Rhodopseudomonas palustris: one gene and its partners. Each later gene encodes a partner of the first gene's protein in a complex. Links are inferred from orthologs where the notes say so. Each region holds a gene or a part of one and is shown on either strand. Other genes may lie near its edges. The genes, in order: accD, RPPS3_RS02645, accC and accB.

Region 1 (7,286 bases):
CGAAGTGCTCGACGTGAAGGAAAGCGGCATCGACGTGCAGATCGTCGGCACCGACTTCAACACCTTCATCAAGCGCTCGGAGCTGGCGCGCGACCGCAACGACCAGCGCAGCGACCGCTTCGCGGTTGGTGAAAAGGTCGACGCCCGCGTCATCCAGTTCGACAAGAAGGCCCGCAAGGTCCAGGTGTCGATCAAGGCGCTGGAAGTGGCCGAGGAGAAGGAAGCCATCGCGCAGTACGGCTCGTCCGATTCGGGCGCGACGCTGGGCGACATTCTCGGCACCGCGCTCAAGCAGCGCGACAAGTAAGCCTCAGGCTTACCTCACGACATCAAGGGCTCCGGCATTGCCGGGGCCCTTTTTCGTTGCGCGTGACCCGCCATACGACGACCGGCGCCGCTGGTCGCAGCGGTGCGGGCAGGCCGCCGCACGAACCATGTTTTCTTCATATTGGATTGTAATTGATGTATTTCGCTCATGGGACGGCAACGATCCCATCCGACAACCGAAACGATAGCCGCCGACCGGAGAACCGCTGATGTCGCTTGATTCCGATGTGATCGTCGATCGCCGCCGGATGCGAAGGAAGCTGACGTTCTGGCGCGTGGCGGCTGTGCTGGTCGCGATCGTCGCCGTGGTGGCGATCGGTGCGATGGTGTCGCCGGCGGGGCGCGGTGCGCTCACCTCGACCGGCTCGATCGCCCGCATCAAGATCGAGGGTCTGATCCGCAGCAATGACGAGCGTGTCGAAGCGCTCGACCGCCTCGGCAAGTCGTCCTACTCGGCCGTGATCGTCCACATCAATTCGCCCGGCGGCACCACCGCAGGCTCCGAGGAATTGCACGACGCGCTGGCGCGGCTGAAGGCGAAGAAGCCGATGGTCGTGGTGGTCGAAGGGCTCGCCGCCTCCGGCGGCTACATCGCCGCGCTGGCCTCCGAACACATCGTCGCTCAGCAGACCTCGCTGGTCGGCTCGATCGGCGTGCTGTTCCAATATCCGAACGTGTCCGAGCTGCTGAAGACCGTCGGCGTCAAGGTCGAGGAAGTGAAGTCGTCGCCGCTGAAGGCGGCGCCGAACGGCTTCGAGCCGACCAGCCCGGAGGCGCGCGCAGCCATCGAGGCGCTGGTGAAGGATTCTTACGCGTGGTTCCGCGGCATGGTGCAGCAGAGCCGCAAGATGACCGACGATCAGCTCAACGTCGTCGCCGATGGCCGGGTGTTCACCGGACGTCAGGCCGTAGGGCTCAAACTGATCGACGAACTCGGCGACGAGAAGACCGCGATCGCGTGGCTGGAGAAGGCCAAGAACGTCAAATCCGGTCTGCCGGTGCGCGACTACAAGCTCTCACCGCAATTCGGCGATCTCACCTTCCTGCGCGCCGCAGCCTCCGTCGCGTTCGATGCTGCAGGCCTCGGCGTGATCGCACGCCGCGTCGAACAGACCGGCGCGATGCAGTCGGTCGAACGGCTCGGCCTCGACGGCATGCTGGCGCTGTGGGCGCCGTCCGGGGGTCAGTGATCTCTGCCCGCGGGGCGTGCAGCCCGTGCGGTATTTTGACCCTGAAAGCGGGTTCAATGACGCCCATCAGACGCCTTTCGCCGGGGCGTCTGTCCGATTTAGCGTCTTGACAGTTCACGGCATTTTCACGGAAATGGCGGTCCGCACGCACGGACCACATCCTCGATGATCAAATCCGAACTCGTTCAGCGTATCGCCGAGCACAACCCGCACCTGTACCAGCGGGACGTCGAGAACATCGTCAACGCGATCCTCGATGAGATCGTCGAAGCGTTGGCGCGTGGGGATCGGGTCGAGCTTCGCGGCTTTGGCGCATTCTCGGTGAAGCATCGTCCGGCACGCGCCGGGCGCAATCCGCGCACCGGGGCTCATGTGCCGGTCGAGCAGAAGACCGTGCCGTTTTTCAAGACCGGCAAGGAAATGCGTGAGCGCCTGAACCGCGACGGCGGCGACGACGCTGAAACCAGCGATACCGCGTAGCGCGACGCCCCATTGCCGAGCCAGGCGAGCGAATGACATGCAGAAATTCCTGACGGCCCTGGTGCTGATCCCGCTCGGTTTGATCCTCGTGGTGTTCGCGGTCGCCAACCGCCACATGGTCGACGTCTCGTTCGATCCGCTCGACCCCAGCAACCCGCTCGGTCACATCCGGCTGCCGCTGTTCGTCGTGATCATCGTTACCGCCATCGTTGGCGTCATCCTCGGCGGTATCGCCACCTGGTTCGGACAACGGCGCTGGCGACGCGCCGCCCGCCGGCATCAGGCCGAAGCGATCGAAGCCCAGAACCAGCTCGCCAGCCTGCGTGCCAGCATCGCCACGCCCGCGCAGAGCGAGCCGCGCCGGCTGCTGCTCGAGAGCGGTTCCAGCGGCGCCGGGCGCGACAAGTCCCGCGCGACGTTGTAAGACTGCGCATTCTCTGCGGCGCCCTGGCGCGCCGGCAACCCAGATTCAGCGCACAGCCATGTCCACAATTGTAAAAATCTGCGGTCTGACGACCGCCGACACGCTGGAAGCAGCGGTCGAAGCCGGCGCCGATATGGTCGGCTTTGTGTTCTTTCCCGCTTCTCCGCGTTACCTCGATATCGACTTCGCCGATGCGCTCGGCCGTCAAGTCCGCAGCCGCGCCGCCAAGGTCGCGCTCACCGTCGATGCCGACGACGACCTGCTCGACGCCATCGTCGAGCAGCTTCGGCCGAACTGGCTGCAATTCCACGGCAGCGAGAGCCCGGAGCGGGTGCGTTCGATCAAGCGCATCTACGGTCTGCCGGTGATGAAGGCGATTGCGGTGGCGGGCCCGGAAGATCTTTCGGTGCTGCCGGACTACGCGGCGGTGGCCGATCGCATCTTGTTCGACGCAAGGCCGCCGAAGGACGCCACCCGCCCCGGCGGGCTCGGTGCAACGTTCGACTGGAAGCTGCTCGACGGCGTCAATCTCAAACTGCCGTTCCTGGTCTCCGGTGGGATCAACGCCGGCAACGTCGCCGAGGCGCTGCGGGTGACGCGCGCGCAGGGCGTCGACGTGTCGTCGGGGGTTGAAACCTCACCCGGCGAAAAGGACCCGGACCTGATCCGCGACTTCATCCGCGCCGCCCGCGCGGCCTAACCCAAGAGCTGACATGAACCAAGCTTTGCCGAATTCTTTCCGGTCCGGCCCCGACGAGCGCGGGCATTTCGGCATCTATGGCGGCCGCTTCGTCGCCGAGACGCTGATGCCGCTGATCCTCGATCTGGAAAAGGCCTACGCGGAAGCCAAGGTCGATCCGGCGTTCCGCGCCGAGATGGACGGCCATCTCAAGCACTATGTCGGACGTCCCTCGGCGCTGTATTACGCCGAGCGGCTGACCGAGCATTTCGGCGGCGCCAAGATCTACTTCAAGCGCGAAGACCTCAACCACACCGGCGCCCACAAGGTGAACAACGTGCTCGGCCAGATCATGCTGGCCAAGCGCATGGGCAAGCCGCGGGTGATCGCCGAGACCGGCGCCGGCATGCACGGCGTCGCCACCGCGACGATGTGCGCCAAGTTCGGTCTCGAATGCGTGGTGTTCATGGGCGCGGTCGACGTCGAACGCCAGCAGCCCAACGTTCTGCGGATGAAGGCGCTCGGCGCCGAAGTCCGCCCCGTCACCTCCGGCGCCAACACGCTGAAGGACGCGATGAACGAGGCGCTGCGTGACTGGGTCACCAACGTCCACAACACCTTCTACTGCATCGGTACCGTCGCCGGCCCGCATCCCTATCCGATGATGGTACGCGACTTCCAGGCGGTGATCGGTCAGGAAGTCCGCGAGCAGATCATGCAGGCCGAAGGCCGCCTGCCCGACTCGCTGGTCGCCTGCATCGGCGGCGGCTCCAACGCGATGGGGCTGTTCCATCCGTTCCTCGACGATCCGGGCGTCGCGATCTACGGCGTCGAAGCCGCCGGCCACGGTCTGGACAAGCTGCACGCGGCGTCGATCGCCGGCGGCAAGCCGGGCGTGCTGCACGGCAACCGCACCTATCTGCTGATGGATGCGGACGGCCAGATCGAGGAAGCGCATTCGATCTCCGCCGGCCTCGATTATCCGGGCGTCGGGCCTGAGCACTCCTGGCTGCACGATGTCGGCCGCGTCAACTTCCTGTCCGCCACCGACACCGAAGCACTCGACGCGTTCAAGCTGTGCTGCCGGCTCGAAGGCATCATCCCGGCGCTGGAGCCGAGCCACGCGCTCGCCAAGGTCGCCGACCTCGCGCCCAAGCTGCCGAAGGATCACCTGATGGTCGTCAACATGTCCGGCCGCGGCGACAAGGACCTCGCGTCGGTCGCCGAACATCTCGGGGGCAAGTTCTGATGACCACCCGCATCGACACCCGCTTCGGCGAACTGAAGCAGCAGGGCCGCCCGGCACTCGTCACCTTCGTGATGGCGGGCGACCCCGATCTCGACACCTCGCTGCAGATCCTCAAGGCACTGCCGGCCGCAGGCGCCGACGTGATCGAGATCGGCATGCCGTTCACCGACCCGATGGCGGACGGTCCGGCGATCCAGGCCGCCGGCCTGCGCGCCCTGAAGACCGGCACGACGCTGAAAAAGACGCTGGGGCTGGTCCGCGACTTCCGCGCCACCGACAACGCCACGCCGCTGGTGCTGATGGGGTACTACAACCCGATCTACATCTACGGCGTCGATGCCTTCCTGGCGGATGCCAAGGCGGCCGGCGTCGACGGGCTGATCATCGTCGACCTGCCGCCGGAGGAGGATGAGGAACTGTGCCTGCCGGCCATGAAGGCCGGGCTCAACTTCATCCGCCTCGCCACCCCGACCACCGACGAAAAGCGGTTGCCGGCGGTGCTCGCCAACACTTCGGGCTTCGTCTATTACGTCTCGATCACCGGCATCACCGGATCGGCCTCGGCGGATGCCTCGGCGGTCGGCACAGCGGTGCAGCGGATCAAGCGTCACACCAACCTGCCGGTCTGCGTCGGCTTCGGCATCCGCACGCCGGAAGCCGCGCAAGCGATCGCCGCGCAGGCGAACGGCGCGGTGGTGGGCTCGGCGCTGATCGATGCGCTCAAGGCCAGCCTCGACGCCGAAGGCCGCGCCACCAAGGCCACGGTCGGTGCGGTGGCGGATCTGGTCGCCTCGCTTGCGGCCGGCGTTCGCGGTGCGAAACAGGCTGCGGAATAGCAGCAATCGAAGCAGGACGGTGGTCTGGACGGGGCCGTGCCCCGCCGCCATATCCTGACAACGCCATGAACCCAGGCGGCGCCCTGTCCGGCGACGCGCGGAGCACGTCATGAACTGGTTGACCAACGTCGTCCGTCCGAAGATCCGCAACATTCTGCGGCGCGAGACTCCGGAGAACCTCTGGATCAAATGTCCGGATACCGGGCAGCTCGTGTTCTACAAGGACGTCGAGCAGAACCAGTTCGTCATTCCCGGCTCCAACTATCACATGCGGATGGGCGCGCTGGCGCGTCTGCGGTCGATCTTCGACAACGAGACCTGGTACGACGTCGCGCTGCCCGAAGTCGTGGCCGATCCGCTGAAATTCCGCGACGAGCGCAAATACGCCGACCGCATCAAGGATGCCCGCACCAAGACCGGCGCCCATGACGCCGTGCGCGTCGGCTTCGGTAAGCTCGAAACCTCGCCGGTCGTGGTCGCCGTTCAGGACTTCGACTTCATGGGCGGTTCGCTCGGCATGGCGGCGGGTGAAGCGATCATCCGCGGCATGGAGCTGGCGGTCGAAAAGCACGCACCCTTCATCATGTTCGCGGCCTCCGGCGGCGCGCGGATGCAGGAAGGCATCCTGTCGCTGATGCAGATGCCGCGCACCACCGTCGCGGTGCAGATGCTGCGCGAAGCCAAGCTGCCCTACATCGTGGTGCTGACCAACCCGACCACAGGCGGCGTCACCGCCTCCTACGCGATGCTCGGCGACATCCACATCGCCGAACCAGGCGCGCTGATCGGCTTCGCCGGCGCCCGGGTGATCGAGCAGACCATCCGCGAGAAGCTGCCCGATGGCTTCCAACGCGCCGAATATCTCAAAGACCACGGCATGGTCGACATGGTGGTGCATCGCCACGACCTGCGCCCGACCCTGGCGCGGCTGTGCCGGCTCTTGACCAAGTCGCCGGCCCTGACCGTCACCACCGCGGTCGAGGCTCCGGCCGAAGCCGCCGCCAAGGCCGAGCCGGAGACCACTGCCACCGAGCAGCCCGCCGCTCCGGCGCCGACCGAGCCGCCGGCCCAGCCGGCCACGCCGCAGGCGTGAGCGAAGGCACCGCGCCGCCGGCTTCGCTCGGCGAATTGCGCGCGCGCTTGGCGCGGCTGCATCCGGTCGCGATCGACCTCACGCTCGGGCGGATCGAGCGGCTGCTCGCCGCCCTCGGCCATCCTGAACGTCAGCTCCCGCCGGTGATCCATGTCGCCGGCACCAACGGCAAGGGCTCGACCGTCGCGTTCCTACGCGCGATCCTGGAAGCCGCCGGCCTCAAGGTCCACGCCTACACCTCGCCGCATCTGGTCCGCGTCAACGAGACCATCCGGATCGCCGGCCGGCTGGTCCGCGATGATGAGCTGATCGCCGCGCTGGCGCATTGCGAACGCGTCAATGCCGGCGCGCCGATCACGCTGTTCGAGATCGAGACCGCCGCGGCCTTGTGGCTGTTCGCGCAGCATCCCGCCGATGTCACCCTGCTCGAAGTCGGGCTCGGCGGCCGGCTCGACGCCACCAATGTGATCGAACATCCGCTCGCCTGCGTGCTGACGCCGATTGGCATCGATCACACCGAGTTTCTCGGCCCGACCGTTGCCGATATCGCCGCCGAGAAGGCCGGCATCCTGCGGCGCGGCGCGCCGGTGATCGTCGCCGAGCAGCGCGACGAAGCGATGGAGGTGATCGAACGCGACGCCAAACGGCTGCGCGCACCGCTGTTCGCCTGCGGTCAGCAATGGCACGTCCAGCTCGAACACGGCCGGCTCGCCTATCAGGACGAACGCGGCCTGCTCGATCTCACCGCGCCCAAACTGTTCGGCCGGCATCAGATCGACAATGCCGGCCTCGCGATCGCGACGCTACGCGCGCAATCGCACTTCACGATTCCGCAAGACGCCTATCAGGCCGGGCTGCTGGCGGCCGACTGGCCGGCGCGGATGCAGCGAATCACGTCCGGCAAACTGGTCGACGACGCACCGGCCGGCTGCGAGCTATGGCTCGACGGTGGCCATAATGCCGACGGCGGACGCGTCGCGGCGGCGGCGCTGGGCGATCTCGAAGAAC
Region 2 (7,122 bases), 480 kb from region 1 along the record:
CATATCCAAAGCCGCCGTGCTGCCGGAGCCTGAGCCTCAAGCCGCACCGCTGCGCCCTGCCTCCTATTCGGACGCCGGGCTGACCGAGCTGTTTCTCGACATGATCGCGGCCGAGCAGGGCGCTTCCGCCAACACGCTCGATGCCTATCGGCGCGATCTGGCGGACCTGTCGCACTTTCTGTTCCGCCGCCGGCTCAGCATCGGCTCCGCCGACACCGCGGCGCTGCGGGCCTATCTGGCCGATCTCGACAACCGCGGCTTTGCCACCTCCAGCGTCGCCCGCCGGCTGTCGGCGCTGCGCCATCTGTTCCGGTTCATGCTCAGCGAGCGGATTCGTGCCGACGATCCGGCCGCGATCCTGGCTGGGCCGAAGCGGGGCCGCAGCCTGCCGAAGGTGCTGTCGATTGCCGATGTCGACCGGCTGCTGGCCTGCGCCCGGCAGGAGACCGATGCCGCGGAGGGGCCGGCTCGGCTGCGCGCGGCGCGGCTGAACTGCCTGCTCGAAGTGCTCTACGCCACCGGGCTGCGCGTTTCGGAATTGGTGTCGCTGCCGCTCTCAGCGGCGCGGCGCGACGCGCGGATGATCGTGGTCCGCGGCAAGGGCGACAAGGAACGGCTGGTGCCGCTCAACGCCGGCGCCAAGCAGGCGATGGCGCGCTATCTTGAAGAGGTTGCGGCCGCCACCAAAGAAACCAAAGGCGCGCCGGCCTCGAAATGGCTGTTTCCGTCCTTCGGCGAGAGCGGGCATCTCACCCGCCAGCATTTTGCCCGCGATCTGAAGGATTTGGCAGCGCGCGCCGGGCTGTCGCCGCGGCTGGTGAGCCCGCACGTCCTGCGCCACGCCTTCGCCAGTCACCTGCTGCACAACGGCGCCGACCTGCGGATCGTCCAGACGCTGCTCGGTCACAGCGACATCTCGACCACGCAGATCTACACCCATGTGGTCGAGGAGCGGCTGAAGAGCCTGGTGCGCGACCTGCACCCGCTCGGCGAAGGCCGCTGAGCCGCGCTAGCTTTCGGAAGCCCGGCCGGTCATCCGCGACAGCACTTCGTCGCGCTTGACGAACTGATGCCAGCACACCGCGCCGAGATGCACCGCCAGCACCGCGCCTAGCACCCAGGCGCCGCGGTCATGCAGCATCTGGCCCCATTCGGAGAGGGCGTGATCGCGCGGCACCAGACGTGGCCATTGAAACAGTCCGAACCACGGCAGCGAGTAGCCGCCGGCGCCGGAGAACAGATAGCCGCTGAGCGGCATGAACAGCATCAGGCCATAGAGTGCCAGATGGCCGGCGCGGGCCGCCATTTCGGTGAGATGTCCGAGCGGCCGCCGATATGGCGGCTCGCCGCTGACCAGCCGCCATACGATGCGGACGATGAGCAGCGCCAGGATGGTGAAGCCGATCGATTTGTGCAGTTCGAGCAAACCCTGCCGTGGCTGCTGGCCTGATGGATAGTAGGCCGACACGATGCCGAGCCCGATCGCCGCGAAGATCAGCAACGCCATCGACCAGTGCAGCCAGCGCTGCGCGCGCCCGAACATGAAGCGATCGGTCGAGATGGGAGCGTCGTCTGAGGCGGTCATGTTGGACTTTCTGGCTAGGGCAGGGGCGGTGCCGAGCCATCAGATCGGCGAATGAAAATCAACTTACCGAAGCGTCATCGATTTCGACCGCAGCCGGCAGCGCTTCTGCGGTTCAACCGCCGGCTGCCGGCCACCTGACCGGCGCGAGCCGCGCCGGCTGGTGCACGATCCGGCGCTGCGGCAGTTGTCCCAGCCGCTTGACTTGGCTCCCGGATGGCTTGAAAAGCCGGGCGGCCCTATCGGCCGCAGCTTTCCTCCCCATATCGCCAAAGTCATGTCCGGGCCCATGCGCAGCTATCTCGACTTCGAAAAGCCGGTGGCGGAACTCGATTCCAAGATCGACGAATTGCGCACGCTCGCGGCCTCCGGCAGCGACATCCACGAGGAAATCGAGAAGATCGAAGAGAAAGCGCAGCAGGCGCTGCAGGATCTCTATGCGGCGCTGACGCCGTGGCAGAAGACCCAGGTCGCGCGTCATCCGCAGCGGCCGCACTGTGTCGATTACATCGAAGGTCTGATCACCGAGTTCACGCCTTTGGCCGGCGACCGCAAGTTCGGCGACGACGAGGCGCTGGTGGGCGGCTTCGGCCGCTTCCGCGGCGAAGCCGTCTGCGTCATCGGCCAGGAAAAGGGTTCGACCACCGAAACCCGGCTCCGGCATAATTTCGGCATGGCGCGGCCGGAAGGCTATCGCAAGGCCGTGCGGCTGATGGAAATGGCCGACCGCTTCGATCTGCCGGTGCTGTCGCTGGTCGATACCGCCGGCGCCTATCCGGGGATCGGCGCCGAGGAGCGCGGCCAGGCCGAGGCGATCGCCCGCTCGACCGACGCCTGCCTGCAGCTCGGCGTGCCCAACGTCGCGTTGGTGATCGGTGAGGGTGGCTCCGGCGGCGCGATCGCGATCGCCACCGCCAACAAGGTGCTGATGCTCGAACACGCCGTGTACAGCGTGATCTCGCCCGAAGCGGCATCCTCGATCCTGTGGCGCGACGGCACCAAGGCGCAGGAAGCGGCGAATTCGATGAAGATCACTGCCCAGGACCTGCTGAGGTTCGGCGTGATCGACCAGATCCTGGCCGAACCGAAGGGCGGCGCCCATCGCGATCCAGAAGCGATGATCGCCACCGCCGGCGATGCGATCGCGGCCGCCTTTGCCGAGCTGAAGGGCCAGGGCCGCGATGCGATCCGCGCCCAGCGCCGGCAGAAGTTCCTCGATATCGGCCGCAAGCTGGCCTGATCGGGACCGGCTCGCTGCCGGTCCGCCGGATTGATCAACTCTTAACCAAATCCGCACCGCTGGTTCGAAATTCGGCGCTCGGCCGCAGTTTCGCCGCGCGCCGGCGATTCAATGTTCCTTGACCATGATCTCCGGACCGCCCTGCCGCCGGCCTGATCGGCTTGCGACCCCAAGGGCTTAAGGATAATCTTGGCAGACTGCACACGGCCCCAGCGGTTTGGGGCCAACGCGGTGCAGAGTTTGGTAAATGCGAGCGGTCGAATCCGCCGGATCTTGCAAGATCCGGTGCCGGAGATGGCCGCGCGGAAGCTGGACGACTGGATAGCTCGAATGTGGGGTGCGGGTTTGCCGGTCGTCGGGGGAGCTTCGTGGTGACGAAAAGCCCGCTTGTACGCGCGCTGATGCTGACAGCTGCGCTCGCGACGATGCCTTTGCTCGCCGGCTGCAACAGCGATCAGATGGCGCTGGCGACCAATGCCAAGGCCAACCAGCCGGTGCCGCCCAAGCTGGTCGCGGCGATGCAGGAAAAGAACATGGACCTGCAGTCGCCGATCCTGGTGCGACTGTTCAAGCAGGAAGCCGAGCTCGAGGTCTGGAAGCAGGACCGCACTGGCGTTTTCCAACTGCTGAAGTCCTATCCGATCTGCCGCTGGTCCGGCGATCTGGGGCCGAAAATCCGCGAAGGCGATCGTCAGGCACCCGAGGGATTCTATTCGATCTCGCCGGGCCAGATGAACCCGCAGTCCTCGTACTATCTATCGTTCAACACCGGCTATCCGAACGCGTTCGACAAGTCGCTCGGCCGCACCGGCTCGCAGCTGATGGTGCACGGCGATTGCTCGTCGCGCGGCTGCTACGCGATGACCGACGAGCAGATCGCCGAGATCTACGCGCTCGGGCGCGAGTCGTTCTTCGGCGGCCAGCGCGCGTTCCAGCTGCAGGCCTATCCGTTCAAGATGACGCCGGTGAACTTCGCCAAGCATCGCAACAACCCGAACATGCCGTTCTGGAAGATGCTGAAGGAAGGCTACGACCATTTCGAAGTCACCCGGCAGGAGCCGAAGGTCGACTTCTGCGAGCATAAATACGTGTTCGATGCCGCGCCGCCGCCCGGCTCGAGCAGGCCGTTGCAGTTCAACGCCTCGGCCAAGTGTCCGACCTACGAGATTCGTCCCGACATCGCCGAGGCGGTGCGCGAGAAGGACAAGCAGGACAACATCAAGATCGCCGAGCTGGTGGCCAAGGGCACCCCGGTAGCTCGGCTGAACACCGGCATCGACGGCGGCATGAATCACGTGTTCGCCTCGAAGATTCCGGATGCCTCGACCGGCCTGTCGGAAGTGCCCGAGGACAAGTCGCTGTCGGTCGCCTCGTTCGATCGCGCGCCCGGCACCATTCCGCCGACGGTCAATCCGCCGCGTCCCTCGGATAATCTGCTGGTCGCCGCTCCGGCGGAACCGAATGCATCCGCCGCGAAGGCACGCGTCGCCTCGGCGTCGAAGGACGACATCGGCGGACTGCTCGCTGGCAGCCACAAGCCTGGCGAATCCACCGCGGCCGCCCGGCCGGCGCCGTCTGCGCCGGCTAGCACCGCGGCGCGCCACGAGCCGGCGCCGCGTCCGCAAGGCGCCGCGCCGAAGGCTGCCGAGACCAAGCAGGCCGCTGCGTCGCGGCCGCCGCTGAAGCCGAGCGTCGATGCCGAAACCACCTCGTCGGCCCCCGCCAGGCCGTCTGGCATGATCTCCGGCGGCGCGCCGGTGGTATCGTCGAACTCGTTCGACAGCCGGTTCTCGGCGTTCCGCTGAGGCGGCTCGCTCTTATTCTTCAAAGTCCATCGGCCAGTCATTCCGGGTTCGCTCGCGTCAGCGAGCGAACCCGGAATCTCGCCGGGCTGGGCACCGGCACGATTTCAATAACCTCTGGATTTCGGGTTCGCGCAGCTTTGCTGCGCGCCCCGGAATGACCGCTACGGCGGCCGACTTTCCAGACAGCAAACAGCAAAATGCCCGGCGGTGAGGCCGGGCATCGCTGAGTGTCTTGATCTGCTTTGCGGCGCTTAGGCGTAGCGGCCGTGGCAATGCTTGTACTTCTTGCCGCTTCCGCACGGGCAGTCCTCGTTGCGGCCGACCTTGCCCCAGGTCTCGGGCTTGGTCGGATCGCGGTCCGCCTTGTCGGCGATTTGCGCCGGCGCCAGCGTCACGCTGGCAAGCGCCATCTCGTCCTGGCCGGTGTCGGGGTCCATCTTGTGGACCTCCATCGGCGGCAGTTCCTGCGGCTGATCCGGCGGAATGATCTCGACGCGCATCAGCTGCGCCGTCACAGCCTCGCGCAGGTGCGAGCTCATCTCCTGGAAGAGATTGAAGGCTTCGGACTTGTACTCCTGCAAGGGATCGCGCTGGCCGTAGCCGCGCAGGCCGATCACTTGGCGCAGGTGATCGAGCATCACCAGGTGCTCGCGCCACAGATGGTCGAGGGTCTGCAGCAGGATGCTCTTCTCGGCGTAGCGCATCACGTCCGCGCCCCACTGACCGACCTTGGCGGCCATGTGCTCGTCGAACACCCGCTCCAGCCGCGTGATCAGCTCTTCGTCGGCGATGCCCTCTTCCTTGGCCCATTCGTCGACCGGAATGTCGAGGCCGACCACGCGCTCGACCTCGGCCTTCAGCCCGGCGACGTCCCACTGCTCCGCATAAGCGTGCTCGGGCACGTACTTGGCGACCAGGTCCTCGATGTAGGTGTGGCGCATATCGGCGACCGTTTCGGCCACGCTGTCTTCCTTCATCAGCTCGATGCGCTGATCGAAGATCACCTTGCGTTGGTCGTTCTGAACGTCGTCGAATTTCAGCAGGTTCTTGCGGATGTCGAAGTTGCGCGCCTCGACCTTCTGCTGCGCCTTTTCCAGCGCCTTGTTGATCCACGGATGGATGATCGCCTCGCCTTCCTTCAGGCCGAGGCGGGTCAGCATAGTGTCCAGCTTGTCGGAGCCGAAGATCCGCATCAGGTCGTCTTCCAGCGACAGGAAGAACTTCGAGCGGCCCGGGTCGCCCTGACGGCCGGAACGGCCGCGCAGCTGGTTGTCGATACGGCGGCTCTCGTGACGTTCGGAGCCGATGATGTACAGGCCGCCGGGGCGCTTGGCGGTCTTGGCCGGCTTGTTGCCCTTGGCGGGCTCGATTTCGATTTCGTCCTCGGCCTTCAGCACGATGTCGCGGAAGCGCTCGATGTCGGCCTTGATCTCGGTGATCTTCGCCGCCCGCTCGGCCTCGTCGGTGATGTGTGCGGCTTCCTGCTGAATCCGCATCTCCAGCGAACCGCCGAGCTTAATGTCGGTACCGCGGCCGGCCATGTTGGTGGCGATGGTGATCGCGCCCGGCACGCCGGCTTCGGCGACGATATAGGCTTCCTGCTCGTGGAAGCGCGCGTTCAGCACCGCGAACAGCTTCGCCGGCTTGCCGGCGCGGGCGGCGGCGTACAGCTTGTCCATCCCCTTCGGGTCGGTGAAGTCGATCTGCTTGTAGCCGTTCTTCTTCAGATATTCGGCCAGCACCTCGGACTTTTCGATCGAGGCGGTGCCGACCAGCACCGGCTGCATTCGCTTGTTGGCACGCTCGACCTCGGCGAGGATCGCGGCGTACTTCTCCTGCTGGGTGCGATACACCTCGTCGTCTTCGTCGAGACGGGCAATCGGCAGGTTGGTCGGAATCTCGACCACTTCGAGCTTGTAGATGTCGAAGAACTCGTCGGCCTCGGTGGCCGCCGTACCGGTCATGCCGGCGAGCTTGTCGTACATCCGGAAGTAATTCTGGAAGGTGATCGACGCCAGCGTCTGGTTTTCCGGCTGGACGGTGACGTGTTCCTTGGCTTCCAGCGCCTGGTGCAGGCCTTCCGAATAGCGCCGGCCCTGCATCATGCGGCCGGTGAATTCGTCGATGATCACCACCTCGTCGTTGCGGACGATGTAGTCCTTGTCGCGCTGGAATAGCGCATGGGCGCGTAGCGCCTGGTTGACGTGGTGCACCACCGAGACGTTTTCGACGTCGTACAGCGACTCGCCGCGAAGCTGGCCGGCGTCGCGCAGCAGCGTCTCGATCTTCTCCATACCGGCTTCGGTCAGCGTCACGGTGCGCTGCTTCTCGTCGACGTCGTAGTCCGACTTGTCGAGCCGCGGGATGAAGGTGTCGATGGTGTTGTAGAAGTCCGAACGGTCGTCGAGCGGACCGGAGATGATCAGCGGGGTGCGGGCTTCGTCGATCAGGATCGAGTCGACTTCGTCGACGATCGCGAAATTGTGCCCGCGCTG
Region 3 (7,163 bases), 2.6 Mb from region 1 along the record:
GCCTGGCCATCACCGGCCTCGCCGCCAGACTCGGCGCCCGCACCACGGCCTGAGCCCGCCCATTCACTCAAGACATCTGGATCGACACACCATGGCCCGCCAGCCTGCAGAGAAAACCGCCGCCGAGCCGACCACCGCCCCGGCGACCGACGACAGCAGCCTGATCCGCGAACTCGCGGTGCTGCTGGATGAGACCAACCTGACCGAGATCGAGATCGAACGGGCCGGTCTGCGCGTGCGCGTCGCCCGCAACGTCAGCATCGCCGCAGCGGTACCGGCTGCCTACGCGCCGGCACCCGCCGCCGGTGGCGCGGCAGCCGCGAAAGACACCTCGTCGGTCGATCTCGCCAAGCATCCGGGCGTCGTCACCTCGCCGATGGTCGGCACCGTGTACTGGGCACCGGAGCCGGGCGCCAAGCCGTTCATCGATGTCGGCAGCCGGGTCTCGGTCGGCGAGACGCTGTTCATCGTCGAGGCGATGAAGACCATGAACCAGATTCCTTCGCCGAAGGCCGGCATCGTCACCCAGATCCTGGTCGAAGACGGCCAGCCGGTCGAGTTCGGCGAGCCGCTGGTCGTGATCGAGTAAGAGGCGGATCGGACGCAGCGATTAGCGAGTGAAACAAGCCGCTTAGCTGCATCTCCTTCCATACTCCCTTCGCCACTCGCCTCTTTGGCCTCACAGCGCGGTTAAGCCGATGTTCGATAAAATCCTGATAGCTAATCGCGGCGAGATCGCCCTGCGCGTGCTGCGCGCGTGCAAGGAGCTCGGCATCGCCACGGTCGCGGTCCACTCCACCGCCGATGCCGACGCGATGCACGTCCGCCTCGCCGACGAGAGCGTGTGCATCGGCCCGCCGCAGTCCAAGGACAGCTACCTCAACGTCCCGGCGCTGCTCGCCGCCTGCGAGATCACCGGCGCCGATGCGGTGCATCCGGGCTACGGCTTCCTGTCTGAGAACGCCCGTTTCGCCGAAATCCTCGACGACCATAATCTGCACTTCATCGGCCCCAAGGCCGAGCACATCCGCCTGATGGGCGACAAGATCGAGGCTAAGAAGACCGCCAAGCGGCTCGGCATCCCGGTGGTGCCGGGCTCCGACGGCGCGGTCGGCCCCGACGACGATGCGATGTCGATCGCCAAGGAGATCGGCTTCCCGGTGCTGGTCAAGGCCGCGGCGGGCGGCGGCGGCCGCGGCATGAAGGTCGCGCACACCGCCGACGATCTGGCGCTGGCGATCTCCACCGCCGGCAACGAAGCCAAGGCCGCGTTCGGCGACGCCTCGGTGTATCTGGAAAAGTACCTGCAGAAGCCCCGCCACATCGAGATCCAGGTGCTCGGCGATGGCCGTGGCGGCGCGATCCATCTCGGTGAGCGCGACTGCTCGCTGCAGCGCCGGCATCAGAAGGTGTGGGAGGAAAGCCCCTCGCCTGTGATCAGCCCGGAAGCGCGCGCCCGGATCGGCGGCATCTGCGCCAAGGCGATGCAGGAGATGCAGTATCTCGGCGTCGGCACCATCGAATTCCTCTACGAGGACGGCGAGTTCTATTTCATCGAAATGAACACCCGCATCCAGGTCGAGCATCCGGTGACCGAGATGATCACCGGCATCGATCTGGTGCTGGAGCAGATCCGGATCGCCGCCGGCGGCGACCTGCCGGTGACCCAGGACGAGATCACCCTCAACGGTCATGCGATCGAGTGCCGGGTCAACGCCGAAAACCCGGTGACCTTCCGGCCGTCGCCCGGCAAGATCTCGCGCTACCATCCGCCCGGCGGCCTCGGCATCCGGATCGATTCCGCGGTGTATCAGGGCTACACCATCCCGCCCTATTACGACTCGCTGGTCGGCAAGCTGATCGTCCACGGCAAGACCCGGGGCGAGTGCCTGATGCGGCTGCGCCGCGCGCTCGACGAGATGGTGGTGGACGGCATCGAGACCACCCTGCCGCTGTTCCGCGCCTTGGTGCGTGAGCCGTCGATCATCGATGGCGACTACCACATCCACTGGCTGGAGCAGTACCTCGCTTCGGGCGATCCTGCAGGCTAGCCGCCTAAGCTATTGCAGCGGGTTCGCTTTCTCGCGAGCCCGCTCATTCCAGCCGAAACGAACACATCCCAAATTCTCCTGCGTCCCTCGGGAACCTTTCCGCCTCAGCGGCGTTAGAAAGCGTTCTGAGTTCTGCCTTGCGACGCCTGGGGGATGGCTTGCCTGATTTCGTTCGTGCTGGAGGCGCGCGGTGACGCCTGAATCCGCGCGCAAACGCTCGTTTGCCCAGGTCACCCTGCTGTCGCTGTCGTTCGCCGTGCTGGTCGCGATCAGCCTCGCCTCGGTGTACTGGCTGCAGAAGGCGCGCGAGGACAACGCCTGGGTCGCCCACACCCTGGAAGTCCAGAACCAGATCGCGCTGGCTCAGTTGCAGCTCCGCCGCGCCGAGAGCGCCGAGCGCGGCTATGTCCTGACCCGCCAGGACGACCTGATCGCCCAGTTCGAGGAAGCTGCATCCGACGTGGTGCCGCGGCTGAAGCGGCTGCGCGATTTCGTCGCCGACAATACCGCTCAGGTCCCCTACATCGACCAGGCGATCGCCTCCGCGACCGCGCGGATCGAACGGTTTCGCCAGGTGATCGCGCTGGCGCAGCAGGACCGGATCGACGAAGCCCGCCAATTGCTGCGCGACATCGATGGCCGCCGCGCGATGGACACCCTGACCTCGTCGCTGACGGCGATGCGGCAGGAGGAAAACCGGCTGTTCTCGGAGCGCACCACCGAGGCCGACCGCAGCCAGGCGCTCGCCACCATCATCACCACCACCGGCTCGGGGCTGGTGCTGGTGCTCGCCGGGATGTCTATCTTTCTGGTCCGCCGCTCGGCGCGGGCGCGCGACGAGGCCGAAAATCAGCTGCGCGAGAACAACCTCAACCTCGAATCCACCGTACAAGAACGCACCACCGACCTGCGCGAGGCCAACGAGGAGATCCAGCGCTTCGCCTACATCGTCAGCCACGATCTGCGCTCGCCCCTCGTCAACATCATGGGCTTCACCAGCGAGCTCGAGGAACTGCGCAGCGACATCTTCCGCCGGATCGCGACGCTGAGCCGCGAAGTCGCCGGCAAGCAGAGCGCCGCCAATGCCGACAGCGACGGCGAGCCGGAGCTCGAACCCGCCGACCGCCAGCTCTCCGAGGATTTCACCGAAGCGCTCGGTTTCATCAAATCCTCGATCGGCAAGATGGACCGCCTGATCAGCGCCATCCTCAATCTCACCCGCGAAGGCCGCCGCCAGTTCCAGCCGGTGCGGATCGACACCCGCGAGTTGATCGAGAACATCGCCTCGACGGTGGCGCATCAGGCTGCGGAGGCCGATGCGCAGATCCGGATCGAGCCGCTGCCGGAGATCGTCAGCGATCGGCTGGCGCTCGAACAGATCTTCTCAAATCTCATCGATAACGCTCTGAAATATCTGAAGAACGGTGTGCCGGGCGACATCGTGATCCGGGGCCGGCAGAAGCTCGGCTTCGTAATCTTCGAAATCACCGACAATGGCCGGGGGATCGATCCCAAGGACCACCAGAGAATCTTTGATCTTTTCCGCCGCGCCGGTACACAGGACCGGCCCGGCCAAGGGATCGGCCTCGCCCATGTGCGAGCGCTGGTCCGACGCCTGGGCGGCACCATGTCGGTGTCATCCGCGCTCGGCGAAGGCTCGACCTTCACCATCACCCTGCCGGCCAAATGGGCGGCGAATAAGAACCAGGAACAGCGCGCATGAGTAACCCAGTCACCATCATCATGATCGAGGACGACGAGGGTCATGCCCGTCTGATCGAGCGGAACATCCGCCGTTCCGGCGTCAACAACGAGATCATCCCGTTCACCTCCGGGACAGCCGCGCTGAATTATCTGTTCGGCAGCGACGGCACCGGCATCGAACACAAGCACCGCGCGCTGTTGGTGCTGCTCGACCTCAATCTGCCCGATGCCAGCGGCATCGACATCCTGCGGCGGATCAAGGAGAACGATCATCTCAAGACCACCCCGGTGGTGGTGCTGACGACGACCGACGATGCACACGAGATCAAGCGCTGCTACGAGCTCGGCTGCAACGTCTATATCACCAAGCCGGTGAACTACGAGAGCTTCGCCAACGCGATCCGCCAACTCGGCCTGTTCTTCTCGGTCATCCAGGTCCCTCAGCCCGACGCTCCATGACAGACGCCAAGCCGACCCTGCTCTATATCGACGACGACGAGGCGCTCGGACGCCTCGTGTCGCGCGGCCTGCAGCGGCAGGGATTCAGCGTCGAACACGTGCTGAGCGGCGAAGCCGGCCTGGAGCGGTTGCGCCAGGGCGGCGTCGACGTGATCGCGCTCGATCAGTATATGCCCGGCCTCGACGGGCTGGAGACGCTGGAGCAGATCCAGGCGATCCCCGATCCGCCGCCGGTGGTGTTCGTCACCGCCTCGCAGGATTCCAAGATCGCCGTCACCGCGCTGAAGGCCGGGGCCGACGATTATCTGGTCAAGGACGCCCAGGGCGAGTTCGTGCCGCTGCTCCAGGTCGCCGCCGACCAGGCGCTGAAGCAGGCGATGGTGCGCAAGGCGCGAGACGATGCCGAAGCCGAAGTGCGCGCCTCCCGCGACCGCTACGCTGCGCTCGCTGCCGAACGCGAAATGCTGCTGCGCGAGGTCAACCACCGCGTCGGCAATTCGCTGCAGATCATCGCCTCGCTGCTGCATCTGCAGGCCTCGTCCAGCAAAGAGGAAGAGGTGAAGGCGGCGCTGACCAATGCGATGGGCCGCGTCGCCGCGGTCGCGCAGGTGCACCGCCGGCTCTACACCTCGCACGACCTCAAGAGCGTGATGCTCAATCAGTATCTCGAGGCGCTGCTCGAAGACTTGCGGCGTTCGGCCGAAGGCAACCGGATGTCGCGGCTGACGCTGGCGGCGCAGCCGGTCGAGACCGATCCGGACCGCGCCGTCGCGATCGGCATCATCGTCAACGAGCTGGTGATGAACGCCGTCAAATACGCCTACCCCGAAGGCAAGGGCCCGATCCATGTCGAGCTGAAGGCGAGCGGCGACGACCTCGAACTGGTGATCTCCGACGACGGCGTTGGGCTCAACGTCAAAGCCAACCCGCAATCGACCGGCATGGGCCAGCGCATCGTCAGCGCGATGGCCGCCAAGCTCGAAGCGGACGTCGAGCGCGACCCGCAGCACGCCGGCACCCGGATGGTGCTGCGCTTCCGCCGCGTCAACGCGCCGGCCACGCCCGCCCCCGAGCCCGCCGCTCCCTGACCTTCTAAGCCCGCCAGGGTGACACCGGCCCGCCTGCGCACTACACAGGCCGCGGGTTCTCCGGCCGGACGAACCGCCGGACCTCACCTGTCTGCCGGCGACCTCTGAGCGACCAAAGGCGACGACTGTGCTTCCCTGGATTCAATTGGCCACCGCGAAAGTCCCCGGCGGCGGCGAATTGCGCCTGATGCGGCGCGGCGAGGAATTCTCGATCCGGCTCGACGCCAACGAGTTGATGAACAGCCGGCTCGGCGGCTCCGAAGAAGCGCTCGCCACCCTCGCCTGTCAGAAGCTCGCCGGCCGGCCTCGTCCGCGCGTCCTGATCGGCGGACTCGGCATGGGCTTCACGCTGCGTGCCGCGCTGAAGGTGTTCGGCGCCGACGCCGTCATCGAGGTCGCCGAACTGGTCCCCGAAGTGATCGACTGGGCCCGCGGCGAGATGGCCGGGCTGTACGGCGACAGCCTGACCGATCCCCGCGTCAGCATCCTGCAGCGCGACGTCGGCGAGCTGATCCGCGCCGGTGCCGGGCGCTACGACGCCATCCTGCTCGACGTCGATAACGGCCCCGAAGGTCTGTCGCGCCCCGCCAACGACCAGCTCTATGACAGCCGCGGCCTGTCCGATGCCCGCGCGGCGCTGCGCGGCGGCGGCGTGCTGGCGGTGTGGTCGTCGGGGCCGGACGACAGCTTCACCAAACGGCTGCGGCGCAGCGATTTCGCCGTCAACGAAGTCCCGGTCCGGGCGGTCGGCAAACGCACCGGCTCACGGCATTGGATCTGGCTCGCGGTCAAAACCTGATCGGCCAAACGTTGCCGGCGAACATAATTGCTTTCCCGGCCGGTGCCCTAAGACCATTGCCGCCTTGCCATTCTGTCGCACCTCGGGCAGCTTCCGCCGCGCCGCCGGCCCAACCGGTTCGGCCGAGCAAATTCGGGAAGATACGCCTTTGAACGCTCACGCCCTCAGCGGCCATAGGTTGCCGTTCGTATCTCGCTGGCGCGCCGCTGCGGCGCAGCCCGACCAGTCCGGCGCGAGGCAGCCGTGACACCGATCCTGATCTTCGGCATCCCGCTCGATTTCATCCTGTTCGCCGCCACCCTTGTCGGGGTCGCGATCTTTCACCGCCATACCTTGCTAATCGCGCTGGCCGGCCTGGTCACCGTGGTCGGCTACAAGCTGGCGTTTGCCGGCTTCAAGACCGGCGTCGGCCTGTCCGGCCTGGCGCTGCACATGCAGCACGAATGGGTCACGCTGGCGAACCTGTTTCTGCTGCTGATGGGCTTTGCGCTGCTGTCGGCGCATTTCGAGAAGAGCGGCATTCCCGACGAGATGCCGGCGCTGCTACCCGACGATTGGAAAGGCCCGGTGGCGCTGCTCGGCCTGGTGTTCGTGCTGTCGAGCTTCCTCGACAACATCGCCGCAGCGCTGATCGGCGGCATGGTGGCGCGGCACGTGTTTCGCGGCCGCGTCCACATCGGCTATCTCGCTGCGATCGTCGCCGCCTCGAACGCCGGCGGCTCCGGCAGCGTGGTCGGCGACACCACCACGACGATGATGTGGATCGCCGGCGTCTCGCCGCTCAGCGTGCTGGAAGCCTATGTGGCAGCAATCATCGCGCTGGCGCTGTTCGCCGTGCCGGCCTCAATCCAGCAGCAGAAATTCTCGCCGATCGTGAAGAACGCGCCGAAAGGCCTGCAGATCGAATGGGTGCGGGTCGGCATCGTTGCGGCGATCCTGATCGCTGCGCTGGCGGCCAACGTCACCGCCAACATGAAGTTCCCCGCCCTGCTCGACCACGCGCCGGTGCTCGGCCTGACGGTCTGGGCGGTGATCCTGATCACCGCGCCGCTGCGCCGGCCG
Region 4 (6,992 bases), 2.6 Mb from region 1 along the record:
CAAGAAGATCCGCCTCACCATGACCTACCCGATGAACGTCGGGCGGAACTTCGACGAGATCCTGCGCGTGATCGACGCGCTGCAGTTCGCCGACAAGCACACCGTCGCGGCCCCGGCCGACTGGCGCCCGGGCGACAAGGTCATCATCCCGCTGTCGGTCAAGGGCGAAGCCGCCACCAAGGCGTTCCCGCAGGGCTGGGAAGAACCCCGCCCCTATCTGCGCCTGACCACCGTCAAGTAACTCGGCACGCGATCTGACGACGCCGGCGTTCGGTTCTCCCGGGCGCCGGCGTCGTTGCGTCGCACCGGCCTCAGCCCCTGCCTGGCCGGATCGTGTTCACAAAAACCGCGTATTTGCCGGGGAAAAGCGCTATGAAAACGTCCGAATCCACGCGTCTTTTCCACGACCTGACCCGCCGAAGGGATCCGCCTATGCTGTCGTTCCGCCCGCTCGCCACAGCCCTGCTCGCGCTCGCCATCGTTGGCGCGCCGGCCGTCGCCTCGGCGCAGAAGTTCTCCGACGAGCAGCGGAGCCAGATCGAAACCATCATCAAGGAATATCTGGTGTCGCATCCCGAGGTGCTCGAAGAAGCCTCGGAAGAGCTCGGCAAGCGCCAGGCGGCGGCTCAGGCTGAAAAGCATCAGCAGGCGATCAAGGACAACGCCGACATCATCTACAATTCGCCGCGCGGCGTGACGGTCGGCAACAAGAACGGCGACGTCACCATGGTCGAGTTCTTCGACTACAATTGCGGTTACTGCAAACGCGCGATGACCGACATGATGGAGCTGATGAAGGACGATCCGAACCTGAAGGTCGTTCTGAAGGAATTCCCGGTGCTCGGCCCGCCCTCGGTCGAAGCCGCTCAGGTCGCGATCGCCGTGCGGATGCAGGACCCGACCGGCAAGAAGTATCTCGACTTCCACCAGAAGCTGCTCGGCGGCCGCGGTCAGGCCGACAAGGCGCGCGCGCTCGCGGCCGCGAAGGACGCCGGTCTCGATCCCGCCAAGATCGAAAAGGACATGAACAGCCCGGAAGTGCGCGCCACCATCGAAGAGAGCTTCAAGCTCGCAGAGTCGATGGGCATGAACGGCACGCCGAGCTACGTGATCGGCAAGCAGGTGGTGGTCGGCGCGGTCGGCCTCGACACGCTGCGCCAGAAGATCAACACCGCGCGCTGCGGCAAGGACAAGTGCTGAGCGCGATCGTCGCCTGAGTTAGAATCGCCAGTGGCCGTCTGTTGCGGCGCTGGCGATCTTGCCAAACGATCATGCCGGACGTTTCAGTCCGACCTGCAGCCCACTCGGCTGCCTAGTCCTTCGATAAACAGCTCGTTGGCGATTTCGAAGACGGCTTCCGTCTCGACGGCCAGATACGAGCGAGCCAGCTTCCTCAGCACCGGAAACTCGGCAGACGGCAGCTCTTCCATTTCGGCGACTTCGGACTCGCGAGCCGGCCGGACCAGCCCGCTGATCTCCGCCGTGCACAACCCGATCACGCCTGCGTACCAGGCGAGGCAGACGGCGGGAGCCTCCGCGTCGGACACGCCGGCGTCGGCCAGCGCGCGATGAACCATTTCGATATGCGGGAAGTCGGCGACCCCGGTGTTGAGAAATCTCTGCAGCAGCGGAAACGTGTTCGGATAGCGGAGCGCCAGCGCACGATGATCGCGCGCGTGCATCCGGAGCCGATCCTGCCAAGGCAGATCGTTGCCGACTGGCGACAGCTTCGCCACCAGCGCGTCGGCCATCGCGCGATACATGCCGTCCTTGTTCTTGAAGTGATAGAGGATCGCCATCGGATCGCAGCCGACTCTGTCGCCGAGTTTGCGCACGCTGAAGGCGGCCTCTCCCACCTCCTCCATCAGACCCACCGCGGTCTCGACGATCACCTGCTTGGCAAGACCGCGCGGGCCGGAGCTCGCGCGGGTCTTGGTGTTCGATCTTGTGTCTGCGGTCGACGTCATTCGGCCCATTCAGGATCACCCGTGAACACAACGGTCAGCCAACGGTTCGGTCCGTCGTCGCCAACCAGATCTCCGATCTCGTCCCGCAACACGTCCCATTCGCCGATCGTGCGCGCCGGCGCATCGGCAGGAACGATGAAGTACAATTCGATCTCCTTCGATCGTCCGACCCGCGCCACGTAGGCGCGGTAGGAGACGAAGCCGTGCTTGGCGACGAACGCCGCCGCCACCGTGTCCAGATGCTTCTTCAAATCGACCGGCGTCACCAGGAAGATGTCGGCCAGCGCCTGCCGCACCGTCGAGACCGGCAGCGGAATGATGAGCACGCACACAGCAGCCAGAACCGCCGGATCGATGTAGGGCGAAATCCACTGCCATGATGTCCCCTGCACCGCCAGACCGATCATGAAGGCGATCAGCAGCGCGGCGCTGATGCCGGCCGACATGATCCAGCCCCGCACGTCGAGGCGAACGAATTCCGATCCGATCTTGCGATTGGCGCGCCATTCCACGGCGGCGATGCCCGCGCAGGCGATCACCGTCACGGCCGCGTAGATCAGCGCCGAGCCGAACTCCAGATCACGCCCGCCGCTCAGCAGGCTGCCGATCGCCGTGACCAGGGCGTAGAGCGCCGCACTGATCAGCAAGGTGGCGTTCAGCCCGAGCACCATCGGCTCGAGGTGCCAAAGACCGAACGAAAAGCGTTCTCTGAGCTTGCGCGACAGATGATCCGCCACCGCGTAGGACGTGATCAGGTTGACCACGATCAGCGACAGCAGGCTCATCCCCGCATCGATCAGGGAATACACCCCATCGAACACGATCGAGAACGATCCGGAGAACAGGCCAAAGCCGATGCCGAGAAAAGAGATCACGAATGTCACGGCGATCGAGGTTCTCAACACGCCGCGTTCGTCTGACAGATCAAAAAATGAGAGCAGTCCGCTCATGGTTCGCTCGCAGTCCGAGCCTGGCGTCGCGAGTTAGCCCTCGGACACGCGCGTCCGCATCCTATGCAGACGGGTGAAAGACCGGCGGTCCGGCCAAGAGCCTGATTGAGGGTCGCGAAAGCTGTCGCGACAACACCGTGAGAAGCTCTCGCAACGCTGTCAGCCGCTGACGGTAGCCGATTTCTACACTGTAGAGATTGGCGAGGCAACCGTACGATGCCGCGCCATCCTGACGCAGGAATGACGGCACCCGCCACCTGCCCGATGGAGCGTCAAACTTATGGGCGGGCATCCGCAGTCGGCCCGCGTCCATCGTGTACGGATGCGAATTGCAGAAGGGTTTAGGACGGAAACTCGGTTTCGGCGACGTCGACGCGGTCGGCGTGCAGCGACCATTCCGGCAGCCGCTCCTGTTCGCAGAACCGCTGCTTGGCGAGCTCGATCGCGCCATCGCTGGTTTCAGCGTCGACCTCCAACAGGCCCTGGCAGATTTCCTCGTGCCGGCCGTTCTCGCCGAGGATGCCCTTCATAAATCGCACGATGTAGCGAGCCATGACACCTCCGGTTGGAGTCTCGCGGCGAAGGTGCACGCCTGAATTCGCATCGGCTGGTTCAGGCTGCTGGCCGCGAGCGTTTGGGTCGGGCAATCGCGACCGGATCATTGGGTCGCACGGAGCCTCACGGACCGTGAGACTAGTCCGAACATGACGGTTCGACAAAACAAAACTCCGGGAACGTCAGCGTACGGAACTTCTCATCACCGCGGGAACGGTGCTGCAGGGATGAAGTTGAGGCACGGGCAGGCACATGGGAGAGCCCCAATGAACCATCGCTTGTTGCTGTCAGTCGCCGCCGCCGCACTGATCGCTGGCGGAGCCGCCAACGCGCAGTCGTCATCCTCTGGTAGTTCCAGCGGCAGTGGCGGCGCCGCCACCTCCGCGCCATCGGTCGGACAATCCGCGCCCGCGCCAAGCGGTGCCGGCGCTTCTCAGATGCAGCGCTCCGACTCCGACCGCTCAGGCACTTCGCGCGAAGCCCCAGCGATGGATCGCAGCGCCAACGATGCCACCAAGGGTGTCAGCGATCATGATCGCGACCGCTCCAAGATGAAGGCCGAAGATCGCAACGAGCGAAGCGGCAACCGCAATGCCGACAATGACCGCGATCACGACAGTAAAATGCAGCGAGGTGCCGACAACGACCGCGACCATGACCGCAGCAAGCAACGCGGCGCGGATAACGATCGCGACCGGTCGTCGACCACCACCGGCCAAGCCGGCGCCCGGGCGCAACTCTCGACCGAGCAGCGCACCAAGATCACCACGGTGATCAAGAACCAGCACATCGAGCCGCAGACCAACGTCAACTTCTCGATCTCGGTCGGCACGCGCGTGCCCCGCGAGGTCCACTTCCATCCGCTGCCAACCGAGATCGTGACGGTCTATCCGGATTGGCGCGGCTACGAGTTCTTCATGGTGCGCGACGAGATCGTGGTGGTGAATCCGCGCACGCTGGAAATCGTCGCTGTCCTCGACATCTGATTCACGCACTCCGATACAGGGGGCGGTCATGGCCGCCCCCTGTGCATTACCTTAGGTGCCCCGGCACCACGCCGGGGCCTCGATTGCGAACAATTCCTGTCGGTTGCGCAGGCGAACTCGTCCAAAGCATCAGGGATTTCATCCCCTGTTCGAGCCTGTTCAGGCTTCCCCTCAGCCCCGAGGTTACCTATAACGCCCGCGATCAGGTGAATTTCGCCGGATTCCGACAGGCTGTGCGGCGGGTTGTCCCGCTCGGCTGGATCAGATTCGCAAAAATTGCCGGAATTTTCGATGGCTCAGACGATTTACGTGCTGAACGGCCCGAACTTGAATCTGCTCGGGACCCGTGAGCCGGAAATCTACGGTCGCGCCACCTTGGCCGATGTCGAGAAGCTGTGCGCCGAGACCGCCGCCGGTTTCGGTCTGGTCGCCGTCTGCCGTCAGTCCAACCACGAAGGCCAGCTGATCGACTGGATTCACCAGGCGCGCAGCGAAAAGGTCGCTGGCATCGTGATCAATGCCGGTGGATACACCCACACCTCGATCGCTCTGCATGACGCCCTGGTCGGCGTGCAGATCCCGACGGTGGAAGTCCATGTTTCCAACGTATTTGCGCGTGAGGACTTCCGTCACCACTCCTTCATCGCGAAGGCCGCCTTCGCCAGCCTGTGCGGCTTCGGCATCGACGGCTATCGCCTGGCCATCACCGGCCTCGCCGCCAGACTCGGCGCCCGCACCACGGCCTGAGCCCGCCCATTCACTCAAGACATCTGGATCGACACACCATGGCCCGCCAGCCTGCAGAGAAAACCGCCGCCGAGCCGACCACCGCCCCGGCGACCGACGACAGCAGCCTGATCCGCGAACTCGCGGTGCTGCTGGATGAGACCAACCTGACCGAGATCGAGATCGAACGGGCCGGTCTGCGCGTGCGCGTCGCCCGCAACGTCAGCATCGCCGCAGCGGTACCGGCTGCCTACGCGCCGGCACCCGCCGCCGGTGGCGCGGCAGCCGCGAAAGACACCTCGTCGGTCGATCTCGCCAAGCATCCGGGCGTCGTCACCTCGCCGATGGTCGGCACCGTGTACTGGGCACCGGAGCCGGGCGCCAAGCCGTTCATCGATGTCGGCAGCCGGGTCTCGGTCGGCGAGACGCTGTTCATCGTCGAGGCGATGAAGACCATGAACCAGATTCCTTCGCCGAAGGCCGGCATCGTCACCCAGATCCTGGTCGAAGACGGCCAGCCGGTCGAGTTCGGCGAGCCGCTGGTCGTGATCGAGTAAGAGGCGGATCGGACGCAGCGATTAGCGAGTGAAACAAGCCGCTTAGCTGCATCTCCTTCCATACTCCCTTCGCCACTCGCCTCTTTGGCCTCACAGCGCGGTTAAGCCGATGTTCGATAAAATCCTGATAGCTAATCGCGGCGAGATCGCCCTGCGCGTGCTGCGCGCGTGCAAGGAGCTCGGCATCGCCACGGTCGCGGTCCACTCCACCGCCGATGCCGACGCGATGCACGTCCGCCTCGCCGACGAGAGCGTGTGCATCGGCCCGCCGCAGTCCAAGGACAGCTACCTCAACGTCCCGGCGCTGCTCGCCGCCTGCGAGATCACCGGCGCCGATGCGGTGCATCCGGGCTACGGCTTCCTGTCTGAGAACGCCCGTTTCGCCGAAATCCTCGACGACCATAATCTGCACTTCATCGGCCCCAAGGCCGAGCACATCCGCCTGATGGGCGACAAGATCGAGGCTAAGAAGACCGCCAAGCGGCTCGGCATCCCGGTGGTGCCGGGCTCCGACGGCGCGGTCGGCCCCGACGACGATGCGATGTCGATCGCCAAGGAGATCGGCTTCCCGGTGCTGGTCAAGGCCGCGGCGGGCGGCGGCGGCCGCGGCATGAAGGTCGCGCACACCGCCGACGATCTGGCGCTGGCGATCTCCACCGCCGGCAACGAAGCCAAGGCCGCGTTCGGCGACGCCTCGGTGTATCTGGAAAAGTACCTGCAGAAGCCCCGCCACATCGAGATCCAGGTGCTCGGCGATGGCCGTGGCGGCGCGATCCATCTCGGTGAGCGCGACTGCTCGCTGCAGCGCCGGCATCAGAAGGTGTGGGAGGAAAGCCCCTCGCCTGTGATCAGCCCGGAAGCGCGCGCCCGGATCGGCGGCATCTGCGCCAAGGCGATGCAGGAGATGCAGTATCTCGGCGTCGGCACCATCGAATTCCTCTACGAGGACGGCGAGTTCTATTTCATCGAAATGAACACCCGCATCCAGGTCGAGCATCCGGTGACCGAGATGATCACCGGCATCGATCTGGTGCTGGAGCAGATCCGGATCGCCGCCGGCGGCGACCTGCCGGTGACCCAGGACGAGATCACCCTCAACGGTCATGCGATCGAGTGCCGGGTCAACGCCGAAAACCCGGTGACCTTCCGGCCGTCGCCCGGCAAGATCTCGCGCTACCATCCGCCCGGCGGCCTCGGCATCCGGATCGATTCCGCGGTGTATCAGGGCTACACCATCCCGCCCTATTACGA

What was found.
Region 2: the proteins of accD (region 1) and RPPS3_RS02645 are in contact, whole or in part, in a solved structure (PDB 8UXZ), measured with the Escherichia coli proteins. The link is inferred for Rhodopseudomonas palustris from one-to-one orthologs.
Region 3: the proteins of accD (region 1) and accC are in contact, whole or in part, in a solved structure (PDB 8UXZ), measured with the Escherichia coli proteins. The link is inferred for Rhodopseudomonas palustris from one-to-one orthologs.
Region 4: the proteins of accD (region 1) and accB are in contact, whole or in part, in a solved structure (PDB 8UXZ), measured with the Escherichia coli proteins. The link is inferred for Rhodopseudomonas palustris from one-to-one orthologs.

The regions. Positions count from the first base shown.
Region 1 is NZ_CP019966.1:72,765-80,050, forward strand. Bases 4,290-7,286 are described here. They hold accD (acetyl-CoA carboxylase, carboxyltransferase subunit beta), read left to right. Parts: upstream 4,290-5,294; coding sequence 5,295-6,278; downstream 6,279-7,286. Other genes in these bases: trpB (tryptophan synthase subunit beta), read left to right, coding at 4,290-4,349; trpA (tryptophan synthase subunit alpha), read left to right, coding at 4,349-5,185; RPPS3_RS00380 (bifunctional folylpolyglutamate synthase/dihydrofolate synthase), read left to right, coding at 6,275-7,286. Also shown: rpsA (30S ribosomal protein S1), read left to right, coding at 1-307; signal peptide peptidase SppA, read left to right, coding at 537-1,517; RPPS3_RS00350 (integration host factor subunit beta), read left to right, coding at 1,683-1,997; RPPS3_RS00355 (lipopolysaccharide assembly protein LapA domain-containing protein), read left to right, coding at 2,035-2,421; RPPS3_RS00360 (phosphoribosylanthranilate isomerase), read left to right, coding at 2,480-3,121; more of trpB, read left to right, coding at 3,135-4,289.
Region 2 is NZ_CP019966.1:559,381-566,502, forward strand. What follows is about bases 1,008-3,840. They hold RPPS3_RS02645 (acetyl-CoA carboxylase carboxyltransferase subunit alpha), read left to right. Parts: upstream 1,008-1,859; coding sequence 1,860-2,822; downstream 2,823-3,840. Other genes in these bases: RPPS3_RS02640 (cytochrome b), read right to left, coding at 1,010-1,585; RPPS3_RS02650 (L,D-transpeptidase family protein), read left to right, coding at 3,194-3,840. Also shown: site-specific tyrosine recombinase XerD, read left to right, coding at 1-1,003; more of RPPS3_RS02650, read left to right, coding at 3,841-4,627; preprotein translocase subunit SecA, read right to left, coding at 4,879-7,122. UniProt on the Escherichia coli protein: Component of the acetyl coenzyme A carboxylase (ACC) complex. First, biotin carboxylase catalyzes the carboxylation of biotin on its carrier protein (BCCP) and then the CO(2) group is transferred by the carboxyltransferase to acetyl-CoA to form malonyl-CoA.
Region 3 is NZ_CP019966.1:2,680,672-2,687,834, reverse strand. Bases 1-2,874 are described here. They hold accC (acetyl-CoA carboxylase biotin carboxylase subunit), read left to right. Parts: upstream 1-698; coding sequence 699-2,051; downstream 2,052-2,874. Other genes in these bases: RPPS3_RS12375 (sensor histidine kinase), read left to right, coding at 2,242-2,874; accB (acetyl-CoA carboxylase biotin carboxyl carrier protein), read left to right, coding at 92-589; aroQ (type II 3-dehydroquinate dehydratase), read left to right, coding at 1-53. In the rest of the region: more of RPPS3_RS12375, read left to right, coding at 2,875-3,774; RPPS3_RS12370 (response regulator), read left to right, coding at 3,771-4,214; RPPS3_RS12365 (sensor histidine kinase), read left to right, coding at 4,211-5,302; RPPS3_RS12360 (spermidine synthase), read left to right, coding at 5,430-6,101; RPPS3_RS12355 (citrate transporter), read left to right, coding at 6,345-7,163. UniProt on the Escherichia coli protein: This protein is a component of the acetyl coenzyme A carboxylase complex; first, biotin carboxylase catalyzes the carboxylation of the carrier protein and then the transcarboxylase transfers the carboxyl group to form malonyl-CoA.
Region 4 is NZ_CP019966.1:2,685,995-2,692,986, reverse strand. The notes cover bases 4,290-6,992. They hold accB (acetyl-CoA carboxylase biotin carboxyl carrier protein), read left to right. Parts: upstream 4,290-5,243; coding sequence 5,244-5,741; downstream 5,742-6,992. Other genes in these bases: accC (acetyl-CoA carboxylase biotin carboxylase subunit), read left to right, coding at 5,851-6,992; aroQ (type II 3-dehydroquinate dehydratase), read left to right, coding at 4,750-5,205; RPPS3_RS12395 (DUF1236 domain-containing protein), read left to right, coding at 4,290-4,458. Also shown: RPPS3_RS12420 (peroxiredoxin), read left to right, coding at 1-241; RPPS3_RS12415 (DsbA family protein), read left to right, coding at 433-1,200; RPPS3_RS12410 (TetR/AcrR family transcriptional regulator), read right to left, coding at 1,284-1,967; RPPS3_RS12405 (cation diffusion facilitator family transporter), read right to left, coding at 1,964-2,917; RPPS3_RS12400 (hypothetical protein), read right to left, coding at 3,259-3,471; more of RPPS3_RS12395, read left to right, coding at 3,739-4,289. UniProt on the Escherichia coli protein: This protein is a component of the acetyl coenzyme A carboxylase complex; first, biotin carboxylase catalyzes the carboxylation of the carrier protein and then the transcarboxylase transfers the carboxyl group to form malonyl-CoA.